Regions from separate parts of the Lactobacillus helsingborgensis genome, predicted to be linked through region 1. Evidence: predicted binding sites of a transcription regulator. Region 1 holds the regulator's gene; each other region holds the start of a gene.

Region 1 (4,292 bases):
TGCGATAAATGAAACCAGTTGCCCGATTGTCAATACTTTATTTAAAACTAGCAAGCCACCATAAATAATAGTTATTGTGTATGTTAGTCCAATAAGTAGAGTTCCCAGAGGGTCAAACAGTGAATCCCATTTAAATACTTTTTTATTAATATTAATGGTTTCATCAATCATCTGGTCAAAGGCTTCCGTGTCTTCCCTGCCTTGACCAAAAGTTTTAAGTACTTTGATGCCAGAAACAGATTCTTGCGTTTTGTTATTCAGCTTGGAGAAAGCAGCTTGAGATTTATCAAAAGCATCGTGCAGACGATCACCTAATTTCCAAGCACCCCAAGCTAAGAATGGTAAAGGCAGTAAAGCCACAATAGTTAAGCGCCAGTCAACAAAAGCAATCATGGCAACCATGGTGGAAACACTCATAATAAGCGAGTCAACTAGCGTTAAAACGCCTTCTCCTGCAACTTCCTGAATTGCGGAAACATCGTTAGTGGCATGAGCCATTAAGTCGCCAGTCCGGTGACGCTGATAAAACGTGCGATCCATTGCCATAAAATGACTAAACAATTTAGACCGCATTTGCAGCTCCAACTCTGCAGCACCGCCCCAAATTTGCTTACGCCAAAAATAGCGGAAGCCATAAAGTAAAAGTGCGGCAAAAATAATTGCTAAAATAAGCAGTCCGTATTGCTCCCAACTAATATGACCACGGTCTAATTGATCCGCCATCAAACCCAAAATCCGAGGTGGCACTAAATTTACAATAGAAGTAAGTGCCAAAAATGTGACACCAATAAGGTAACGCTTTTTTTCCTTTTTAAAAAACCAACCTAATTTAAAAAATATTCCCATGTTTCACCTGAACATTAACAATAAAAAAACGGAGACATACGCTCCGCCTTTATTTCAATTTAGCAAAAATTTTATTTTTGGTGCTTCATCATGTTCATCACTTGGTTAACCTTCTTGGCTGAAGGTTTTTGCCCCATTTGTGACATCATAGCAACAATCATATCTTCACTAATTGGCGGATTATCCTTAAAGTATTTTTTCATATATGCTCTTGCACCATAAAAACCACCGACTAGGCCTAATAAAAGTGCTATAACAATTAAAAAAATAGCTAAACCCAATTTCATAAAAAATCACCTCAATTTGTCCAATAGGTATATCTTACCTAAAAATTAAGTAAAATTAAAGGTCAAAGTTAATCTTTTCTTAAACCTTTCTGACGTTGTGCTTTTTTGGCTTTTTCAGATGTTATTTCCTTGCCATTTTTATCAATAATGACCAAATTCTCAACATCTTGTTTAAAACCAGCTCTGAAATTTTTAATAAATTCCTGATGTAATTTTTTTCTTTCGTTTTCCTCTGCAGCCGTCAAACCACTGCTTTTTTTCTTATGATAGAGTTCATTAATACGATTAATTAATTTTTGTTCATTATCTTCTGTCATTTTCGCACCTCTCAATTATGAAAGTCTACCTTATTTTTGGTAATAAAAAAAGTTTAAGATTTTTCAGAACATTTGTTTGTAGTATCAAAATAAATCTGCTAAAATAAATAGTATCAAGAAAACGTTTAAAATACTGGAGATTACAATGACGACGAAACAAAATACCAAGCAGTTACAAATTTTACGTTATATTTATGAAACCGTGGCAGATCGCGGCTTTCCACCAACTGTTCGTGAAATTTGCCATGCAGTTGACCTATCGTCAACTTCTACCGTTCACGGACATTTATCTCGTTTAGAGCGTAAAGGATATTTAATTAAAGACGCTACGAAGCCCCGAGCTCTTGAAATAACTGAAGAAGGCAAAAAAGCTATTGGCATCAAGCCTAATGAAATTCCTGTTATTGGTGATGTGGCTGCTGGTCAGCCGATTTTGGCAGTCGAAGATATCGAAGATTATTTTCCTCTGCCGCCTGATTTAGCTAATGATGCTGGTGACCTCTTCATGTTGAGAGTTCACGGTGAAAGTATGATTAATGCTGGTATTTTAAATGGTGATAATGTCATTGTCCGCAAGCAAAGTACGGCAATTAACGGTGAGATAGTAGTAGCCATGACTGATGAAAATGAAGCCACCGTCAAACGCTTTTATAAGGAAAAAGGTCATTATCGCCTACAGCCTGAAAATGATACGATGGATCCAATTATCTTGTCCAGTGTACATATCCTGGGTAAAGTTGTTGGTCTTTATCGGAGTTCCATAGTTTAAGTTAAAAATTTGCACTATTTTTCTCTTGATTCAATAGTGCTTTTTTTCTGTAACATTTCTCCTACTTCTTCCAGTACCTTTTTCTGCATTTTTAATTTGTTAATTTTGGCAGATATAGTAGTGATTTTTTCTGCAATCAATTTTAAGTTTTGCTTACGCTGCTTTTCAGTACTACACGATTCATCGTGTAGTTTTTTTATTTCCTTAATTTCTTGCAGTGAAAAACCCAAGTCTTGAAACTCTTTAACTGCTTCAAAAATATCACATTCGTTTTCAGTAAACCAATAGTTTCTTCCCTTACGAACAGGAGTTATTAAGTTTAAGTAGATATAATGTCTAACTGTATCACGTGTAGTATTTTCCTTTTGCATAAATTCTTTCAAATACATAATTATCTCCTTGACGTAGGGTCGACCCCAGATGATTAAATTTTAGCAGGAGGTATTAAAATGTCATATCTAACAATCTCTTTAACTATTATCTATGGTGCTCTTATGATTAGCGCCAGCTTTCTGCTAATCACTAGTCTGCCAATTTGGCTGATCATGGTCAACGTTTTGTTTGCATTAGGCATTATTGCTGGAAGTATTCTAAAGATACCACTTTTAACTACTATATTTTTAGTAGCACTTTTATTTACCGCTCTAGCAAATGGTTTTTCTCTTCATCACCAAATTACTTGGATTCACTGGTTCATAAGACTCATTTTAACCGTAGCCTTAATCTGGCTAAATTTAAGGTTTCGCTAAGCTAGCAAGTATCTTTTAGTCATTTTTATGACTATCTTAAAACGGCTTAAAATACTCTTACAAAAGGAAAAAAGTAACTTTCCACAAGCAATGCTATATTTGTTTTCACAAATTTTTATAAGTAAAAACGTTGATTATTAGGCATGCATTTAGATAACTTGTGAATTATGCGGCTGTTTCACTTTAGTTCCACAGCAGTATTTTTTCACAAACTTGGTTAAATTTCACTAATGATATTAGCAGCTAAACTAATCGCTCCTTCATGAGCATCCCTGCCCCAGCCTCTTTCATCATGCTTTTCTATGTCTTTAAGAGAATCCGCTGTAAATAATATTTGTGCAAAGTCGACCCCTCTAAATTGTGCACAAGCAGCGAGCGCTGCACATTCCATTTCAACACATGAGGCGCCCAATGCTTTAGCCTGTTTTACTTTCTTGGCAGTTTCTCTAAAAAAACCATCAGTAGTCCACGTAGTTACTTCTTTAACCGTAAATCCATTTTCGTTCATTAGTTTCTTTGTTTTGTCTAAAAATGCAGATTCTAACTCGACAAATGTCCCTGGTTTTAAATAATGAAATGACGTACCTTCGTCTCTTATGGCTTTTGTAGGCACCAGAAAATAACTTTCTGGTAAATCAACCAAACAACCTGCTGAGCCAATTGCTAAAATCTGTTTAACACCATAACCTATTAACCAATCTAACAGTTGTACTGCAGCAGCGGCCCCCATTTTAGCCTGACAAAGGGTAAACTTTGCTCCATCTAAATCAACTTCATAAATGGGAGTTTTTCCTTCAAAACATTCAAAAAATCCCACTTGTTTATGAGGACGACCAACTAAAAATTTGTTGATTGAAGCTGTAGTTAAAAAGGCAAACAGCAATTTAGCTTGAAAATGAAAGTGATTAATTTCTTTTTCGTGCTCTGGTTCTAAAACTGCTTTTGGACTAGTATCAAAATTTAATAAAAATGGTTCATTCATAATTCTACCCTCCATAAAAAATATTTTGCTGAAGATTTTACCATAAACAAAAAAGAGAATCATCCCTTTACGGAATGATTCTCTTATACTTAAGCGTGAATTAGCGACGCTTTTCTGCAATTCTAGCAGACTTGCCGTGACGATCACGTAAGTAGTAAAGTTTAGCACGACGTACACGACCATGACGCAATACTTCAACCTTGGCAACACGTGGATCGTTTACTGGAAAAGTACGCTCAACACCAACACCAGATGCGATCTTACGTACAGTGTAGCTGGCACCAATACCAGTTCCCTTACGCTTGATAACTACGCCTTCAAACATCTGAATACGTTCATGTG
Region 2 (4,292 bases), 930 kb from region 1:
AAATTTGAAAAGATTTTTAATAAGGTTCAAAAAGAAGCAGATCATGTAGTTACTAATGGTAAAAAACTTCATATCTATAGAGAATTGGTAGATTTATTTAATTTAAAGCAGTTTTCATATGATGATTATGCGCAAAAATATTTTAAACAATTAATAATAAATTCGGAAAAAGAGAAAGATTTTGGAAGAAAACCGTATGATGCAGAAACATTGCTTTATGTACTAAACTTTAATTATATTCATATAAATTTTTCTAAATTTTATACAAAAGTTTCACCTAGGATTGAATCTCAAGTAAAAATTATTGAAAATCTATGTGATACTGAATATATATACTTTTGGAATATTTATTTGATGAACCCGCGCGAATTTCTTCCTGTTGTGTCAGATAGTAACTTATTAGGTGTTGATCAACTGCGCTTTTCATATAGAGGAGAAACCTATGCTGATCACGTACTTACTCGATGTAGAGCCATTTCCGCTAAGTCTTAACTAAATTGTTAACATAAAAAAGTTAATAGGCTGATAGATAGTAAGGATTTTATGAATATTAGTTTAGTTATAAACTGCAATTTTCAAATTAGACAGTAAATTTAAGCAATAAAAAAGGAGTTAGTTCACTTGTATTTGATAGACTAACTCCTTTTTAATTTAACTTCATTGCGCAAAATTTAAAGTGCTAATTGAGTTCTAATTGGTTCAAGTAGCCACAGTGCCTGCCTTACCTGAGCAATTGTTGCTTTAGGTGATTTTAGAACGGAAGAAGCAATCAACAAAGCATTATTATAATTCTTTACTGCACTTTCATCATGACCTTTAACATTCTGGGCATTCTTTTTTGCCTCAAATTTTCTTTGCAATTCTTGCTTATCCTTATCTGTTGCTACTTTCTGATCGTTCTCGGCATCCTTAGGAGAATTAAGAGGGACTAATTTATTTCCTCCGGCATAAGTGACATCACTGACTTTGATAAAGCTGTTACTATAGTGGATCTTGTCTTCTGTCGTTTCAATTGGTTTGTTGGTGTTTTTATCAATCTCTGCATCTTTAAGGTCGGTGCCATCGTTATTAACAAAATAACTTCTGTCCTGTTTGTAGGGTACGTAGTGATAAAACAGTTCGGCTTTGTTTTCGCTAGGTACCCATAAGTAATAAAGACCATCAGTGGTTAGCGGGGTTTGATTACGGTTCCTGTAACTGACACCTGTTGGGGTACCGTCAAGACTATAGAATTTAGTATCTGCTGTAGTCTGAGGCTTTACAAAAGTGAATGTAAGCTCACTATAACTTGATGTTGGCAAATAGTTTCTCAATTTAATGTAACTTTGAGCAACATATTCGTTAGGATAATCGTGCAGGCGATAGATATAGCCTTCAAAGTCTTCTGCCCAAGGCTCAACCGCCAAATCAACTTTAATTTTTTGACCCTTTTTTAGAACGTGCTTAGTAGAATCATTGGTTAATGTTTGAGTTGTCGTCTTTTTGAGAACAGTGGCATAGGTAACGCCATTATACATAAGAGGATATCCATCTATACTATCAACGTTATTTGCTCTAATATAACGATTCTTTCCCATTGCATAGCAGTCTTTACCATTACTGTTTCTGCCTGCAGGTAATAATAAGTTGGTTTTTGCTCAGAAACACCAGAATAATATCCAATTTCTTTACTTATATCATTGTAATGCAAACTAGTTAATAAATTTAGAGCAAACAGACGTTCATTTTTTTGCTAGCGGACAAATACTTGTATAATTAGGTTAGTAAGTATCTAGAAGTAAATAAAGAAGATGTAATGATGAAGCAAGAATCATTATTTGCAAACAGTGGGCAAAATGAACCATTGGCTAACCGCGTGCGTCCCCAAAATCTAGCTCAGTTTGTAGGACAAGAACAGCTGCTGGGACCGGGAAAAATTTTGCGAGAAATCATTGATAATGACCAGGTTTCCTCAATGATTTTTTGGGGACCACCGGGAGTCGGTAAAACGACTTTGGCTGAAATAATTGCCCGGCAGAGTCAAGCGAGCTTTTTTAATTTTAGTGCGGTTGACAGCAGCATTACTAAAATCCGCAAAATTATGAAGCAGGCAGAAGCTGAACACGAAGTGGGGCAAAAAACGCTGGTATTTGTAGATGAAATCCATCGTTTTAATAAAGCACAACAAGATTCTTTTTTACCCTACGTTGAACGTGGCAGTATCATTTTAATTGGTGCTACGACCGAAAATCCTTCCTTTGAGGTTAACTCGGCGCTGCTTTCACGCTGTAAGGTTTTTGTCTTAAAACCGCTTGAAGTCAAAGATATTATCAAGTTATTGCAAAACGCTTTGCACAACCCTAACGGTTTTGGCAAGTTAACCGTCAAAATCAGTGAGCAGGAGATTAAAGCCATTGCCAAATTTGCCAACGGTGACGCCAGAACAGCTTTAAATACGCTGGAGATGGCAGTTTTAAACGGTCATAAAACTGGCAATACGATCGCCGTGACTATGGAAAGTCTGGGACAATTAATCACCCAAAAGTCAGTCCTGTATGATAAAGACGGAGAAGAACACTACAATATCATCTCCGCTTTGCATAAATCAATGCGTAACAGCGATGTGGACGCGGCAATTTATTGGCTGTCGCGGATGCTTGAAGGGGGAGAAGATCCGCTTTATATTGCACGCAGACTAGTGCGCTTTGCCAGTGAAGATATTGGCTTGGCAGATACTAATGCGCTGAATGTGGCGGTCAACGTCTTTCAGGCTTGTCAATTTATAGGGATGCCGGAATGTGATGTGCACTTGACGGAAGCAGTGATTTATTTGTCGCTTGCTCCGAAATCAAACGCAGTTTATAAGGCTAGGCTGGCTGCTGAAGAAGATGTTAAGAAGACTATTGATGAACCAGTGCCTTTGCAAATTCGCAATGCCCCGACTAAGTTAATGAAAGATTTGGGCTATGGTAAAGGTTACCAACTCGCGCATTATGCTAAAGACAAGTTAACGACAATGAAAACTATGCCACCGAGTTTAGAGGGACACGAATATTATTTGCCAACATCGCAGGGTCATGAAGACCGCTTTAAAAAGAGATTGGAGCAGATTAAAGAATGGCACATAGAACACGATGATTAGCGCGCAGCTTTTAAAGTCTAGCCTCATTGGTTTTAATTACCGGGACACTGCTATTTGAGCATCAACTAAAAAGCGGGCAAACCACAATTTAAGTGGTTTGCCTGTTTTTGTGCTCTTTCTTTTCTGTGGCAATATTTATTTAAATTCATTATTTGACGAAAACCATGTTGCCTGAAGCCCACATAATGTAAAAAAACAGAATAACACTAATTATTAGAGCTAATAGCCAACCCAAAACCAAACTTATAATAAAGGTAATATGTTTGTGTTGAAAAAATGTTGTAAATACATCTGACAAAGCTGATAGTAGGAGACCCAAAGCGCCAACGCTTAAACCAAGAGATTTGAAAAACGGTAGGATTAAAACCAACAAGAATTCGCCTAATGCAATAAGCCATACAACTTTATATAGATGATCTGATAACAGTTGTTCTTTCATCTTAGTCTGTTTTTTGGTCATTATTAATAGCTCCAATCATGATATTGCCAAGATTTATTATGCACAAAGCAATATTAAACTTTTCACAGATACAAGAAACAGTTATAATTTAATTTAAACTTTTAGTTATATCAGTGATAATAATTACTTATAGGTTAGTACATAAATATTAAATTGTAAAATTTTTAATTAGAGATAAATTAAGCTGATTTTTGACCAATCTGAAACAGATGTAATAGCTGATATTTCTAACGGAACAACTGCAGTGACTAATAGAACCTTTGATTAATACCACATTTCATTTATAATTATAAATAATAAAATAATTAAAATAATTCGAAAAAGAAAGGCTGTGGGAAATAAGATGAAAATGAAATTAGCAAGAGTTGCTTTACTGTGGTTGTGTATAATTGAAATGGAGGCTTTTTTCTCCAATAAGCCGAATTATAACTTAATATGGTCAATTAGTGCATTCATCATAACAATAATTGCTACAGCTTGCTTTGAAGTAAAAGAAGAAACATTTACTAAGCAAGTCGAAAATGATTTATTTTATTTTATGGCATTACAAGGTGCACCTATTAGTTTTGAAACTTTATATTTATTGAATATGACAGATGAGCAAGAAGATCACCCATTATTAATACTCTTAATTATTGTCTTAAATCTAATCTGTGTGCTTTTATTTGACTATTTAATTAATCGGGCTAAATTTTACCAAGCTGAAGGTAA
Region 3 (4,292 bases), 490 kb from region 1:
CAATACATTTTGACCATAAGATGTCCGGTATTTGAGCCTACCCAATATTTTAACCAACTCAGGATTCATTTTATGAATCCCTAACTCCATTAGAGCGCTTTCGCCCGCTTCGTAAATGTCATCATTAACTTCTTTACGAGCCTTATCAACTGTCTCTTCAATTCTAGCCGGATGAATTCGTCCGTCTTTAATCAGGCGTTCCATTGCCCTTTTAGCAATTTCACGCCTAATCGCATCAAAACCGCTTAGTGTTACAACTTTAGGAGTATCATCAATTATTAAATCTACTCCTGTGAGTGCTTCAAATGATCTAATATTGCGTCCTTCACGACCAATAATTCGACCCTTCATTTCTTCATTAGGTAAATCTACCACTGATACTGTGGTTTCAGCCACTGTATCAGCTGAGCTGCTTTGAATAGCATCAATAATTATTTTACGAGCATAATGATCAGCCTTCGCTTTTACTTCTTCATTGCTGTTGCTAATCATTTCAGCCCGCTCTTTGACTAGCTCATCTGCTAATTGATTTAGAACCAGCTTTTTAGCCTGTTCCTTGTCTAAATGGGCTACTTCATAAAGCTTTTGCGTAGTCTGTTCAACTAATTCATCAGTTTTTTGTAATTTAGTGGTTAATTCAGTTTGCTTTTTTTCTAGCTGTTCGTCTTTTTTAGCTAAATCGTCCTCTTTTTCTTTTAGCAAAGAGTTCTTATGATCGAGAGTATCCTCTCTTTGTGTTAAACGATTTTGATCACGCGCAATTGTATCACGCTTATCGTTTAATTCATCTTCAACTTTTTGTCGGTAATCCTGAATTTGCTCTTGAGCTTCAAGAATCTTTTCTTTCTTTGTGTTTTGTGCACTTTGTTTTATAGCATCAGCCGCTTGCTTCTGTGCATTGACTTCAGCTTTTGCAGCATCAACTCGTGCTTTAGCTTCGCTTAAAATATGATCGGCATCGTTTTGGGCGTTCCGGGCTTTTTTCTCCCAAGCACTTTTACGGATAACATAACCAATAACTATGCCTAATATAATTGAAATAATAGCAATCGCGACGGGAATCAAAAATTTACTTGTCATGATTTCTATCGCCTTTTTTATTTTTTTAGATTATTCACACAATATTAATGATAAAGAACCACGGGGATTATGTCAAACGACAAGAAAAAACCTTAACTTGTTTTCACAAGTCAAGGTCTATTTCTTCAAAACTAATTGCTTTTGCTGTCGGCTTCTTTTTTAGCAGAAGCTTCCTTTTCTGTATTTGCAGCGTTTTTAGCTTTCTTCTCTTTTATTTTTTCTGGGTCTTCGCGCTCAGCAACTGATTCCTCGTCAATACCGTAGGCCTGACGAACCTGTTTCTGCACTTCATCATAAACTTCCGGATTATCTTCCAGATACTTTTTAGCGTTTTCGCGCCCTTGTCCAATTCGTTCATCGTTATATGAATACCATGAACCAGCCTTTGCGATAATGTCTTTGTCGGCTGCCATATCAAGAAGTTCACCACTTTGAGAGATACCTTTGCCGTACATCATATCAACTTCAGCAACTTTAAAAGGTGGAGCAACCTTATTTTTGACAACTTTAATTTTCACACGGTTACCGGTGATTTCTCCACCAGTTTGTTTAATCTTTTCGGCTCTTCTAATCTCTAAGCGAATAGTTGCGTAGAACTTAAGCGCACGACCACCAGGGGTAGTTTCAGGATTACCAAACATAATGCCGACTTTTTCACGAATTTGGTTAATAAAGATTGCAATAGTTTTAGTCTTATTGATATTACCAGAAAGTTTACGGAGGGCTTGGCTCATCAAACGAGCTTGCAGACCAACATGGCTATCGCCCATTTCTCCGTCAATTTCGGCTTGAGGTACAAGTGCTGCAACCGAATCAACAACTAAAATATCAATTGCGCCACTTGTAATTAAAGTATCAGCAATTTGCAATCCTTCTTCACCAGTATTGGGTTGAGATAAGATTAGTGAGTCAACATCAACGCCTAAAGCTTCGGCATATGCCGGATCCATGGCATTTTCAGCATCAATATAAGCAGCAGTTCCGCCTCTTTTTTGCACTTCAGCTACTGCATGTAGCGCAACAGTAGTTTTACCAGAAGACTCTGGTCCATATATTTCTACAATTCTACCCCGGGGATAGCCGCCAACACCCAAGGCTGCATCAAGAGCAAGCGAGCCTGAGGGAATAGTCGAAATCTTAGTATCGGCCTTATCGCCCATTCGCATAACGGCGCCTTTACCAAAATTTTTCTCAATTTTCTTAAGCGCATTTTCCAATGCGGCCTGTTTTTCATCTTTGGCCAAGACTTTGTCCTCCTCTAATTAGTTTCATTATTTTAGTACTTAATAATTATACTTTGCTTTAGTGTATATTTGCAAGGAAAAAGCGAACAAATGTTTAATATTTTTATTCACAATAATAATTACGCAAAATTTTCGGCCTTTTTTTAATTTATTTTCTTTAACCCTTTTGGTTGTAACAGTTTTTGGAGAAAATTCAAAATAATGTCAGCTAAAATCGCCATCAAGGCTGTAGGGAGAGCACCAGCTAATATAATTGCACTACCATTAGTGGCATTAGTACCACGAATAATAATATCACCTAATCCGCCAGCACCGACAAATGAACCAATTGATGTAATACCAATAGCAATTACCAGCGCATTTTTTAAACCGGCTATTATCACAGACATCGATAAAGGCAAGCGTACCATATAAAGTAACTGAAATTTAGTCATGCCCATTCCTTTTCCTGAATCAATGACGTTCTTGTTGACGTTACTCATGCCAGTATAAGTGTTTTTAATTATGGGCAAAAGTGAATAAAGCGTCACTGTGACAATCACAGTCATAACGCCTAACCCTAAACCAATCATGACAATAGATAAGAGAGCAAGGGAAGGAATGGTTTGGATAAAGTTGGCAATTCCAACCACAAAATCACCTAAATGACCATTACGAGAGATAAAAATCCCAACAGGAATACCGATCACCGCAGCAAATAGAACACCGTAAATTGAAATTAAAAAAGTGCGATTAAATTGTGCTAATACGTAACTGCCATTATGGGCGTAATAATAAATAAATTGTTGCCATAAAGATAAATGAGACATTATTTCTCCCCCCTAAAGTAATTATGCTTTACCAAGAACTGGTGAGCTACAGTAGCTGGTTCAAGCAGTTTATCATCTACTTGGTAATTCATTTTACGAATATCATGCACACTTACATTTCCAACCAAGCGTTTCAGTATTGGTTTTAATTCAGGGTGCTGCCTTAATATATAATTATTAATTAACATGCCACAATTATATGGGGGAAAGAAATGTTTATCATCTTTTAACAAGTGCAGGTGATAACTGTCGATGCGACCATCCGTAGAATAACCCAAGATGACATCCATTTTGCCACTCTTTAAAGCAGAATATACCAAGCCAATATTCATAGGATGAGCTTTAGTAAAAGTAATGCCATAGGCCGTTTGAAATGCAGGATAACCCACACCGGGAGCATTGATCCACTCAGAAGCTATACCAACAGAAAACTTATCTTTGACCTTTTTTAAATCAGAAATTTTGTAAAGGTGATATTTCTTTTGGTCTTTGGCTCTCACCATAAAAGCATAATTATTTGCAAAGCCATAGGTGTGTAAATAAGTTTGATCCCATCTTTTCTTTACTTCCCGTCTGACAGTGTTATTTGCTTTTTGAGAATCTTTAATTGCCGGTAACAATAGATTGGCAGTTAGTTCGCCACCATCGTAAGCGGCAGCTTGTATATCAGCATCATGACGATATAAAGCTTGATGCTGCATTGGTGCAGAGCCCAAATTATTAACTATTGAGGTTTTATATGATGTTTCGTGTTCAATAAGTTGCGCAATGATATTGGCCATAACTTGAGATTCGGTGGTAGTAAGTGCCGTTATTCTGATATTTTCTTGACTGCCTTCACTATCAGAAAGACCGGGTAATCCACATGCACTCGTGGTTATCATTATTAAAAAGGCAGTAATCATCACTAATATTTTTTGCAAATATCTTTTCATGATTAGCACCTCCCTATATTCCCTTTGGCGTTAGTTTACGTTCAAGTTTACCTAATAGATAATCTGTTAACAGGGCTAAAATAATTACAGGAATAGTACCCCCAAAAATTAGGTCAGTTTGATATAGACTAAGTCCGTTAAAAATAAAGTCGCCCAAACCACCTGCTCCAATATATGAAGCAAGAGTAGCCCATGCAATAACATAAATAGCAGAGAGTCTGATT

Evidence for each region. Region 1 encodes LexA, which represses DNA repair genes until DNA is damaged. Its sites were predicted from a motif close to CNAACANNTGTTNG; they were not measured.
Region 2: a site for LexA is predicted at 1,711-1,724, ahead of DLD54_RS00815 (replication-associated recombination protein A). Genes of this name have one in related genera too.
Region 3: a site for LexA is predicted at 2,408-2,421, ahead of recA (recombinase RecA). Genes of this name have one in related genera too.

Annotation. Positions count from the first base shown of each region.
Region 1 is NZ_CP029544.1:1,102,582-1,106,873, forward strand. It holds gene DLD54_RS05205 (ABC transporter ATP-binding protein) at 1-846, opposite strand, end outside; gene DLD54_RS05210 (YneF family protein) at 918-1,133, opposite strand; gene DLD54_RS05215 (DUF896 domain-containing protein) at 1,202-1,450, opposite strand; gene lexA (transcriptional repressor LexA) at 1,596-2,219, shown strand; gene DLD54_RS05225 (MerR family transcriptional regulator) at 2,234-2,608, opposite strand; gene DLD54_RS05230 (hypothetical protein) at 2,669-2,968, shown strand; gene DLD54_RS05235 (nucleoside phosphorylase) at 3,186-3,950, opposite strand; gene rplS (50S ribosomal protein L19) at 4,051-4,292, opposite strand, start outside.
Region 2 is NZ_CP029544.1:172,867-177,158, forward strand. It holds gene DLD54_RS00805 (P-loop NTPase fold protein) at 1-492, shown strand, start outside; gene DLD54_RS00810 (hypothetical protein) at 672-1,577, opposite strand; gene DLD54_RS00815 (replication-associated recombination protein A) at 1,799-3,121, shown strand; gene DLD54_RS00820 (hypothetical protein) at 3,270-3,581, opposite strand; gene DLD54_RS00825 (hypothetical protein) at 3,931-4,292, shown strand, end outside.
Region 3 is NZ_CP029544.1:611,961-616,252, reverse strand. It holds gene rny (ribonuclease Y) at 1-1,080, opposite strand, end outside; gene recA (recombinase RecA) at 1,212-2,324, opposite strand; gene DLD54_RS03090 (ABC transporter permease) at 2,468-3,133, opposite strand; gene DLD54_RS03085 (osmoprotectant ABC transporter substrate-binding protein) at 3,133-4,068, opposite strand; gene DLD54_RS03080 (ABC transporter permease) at 4,082-4,292, opposite strand, start outside.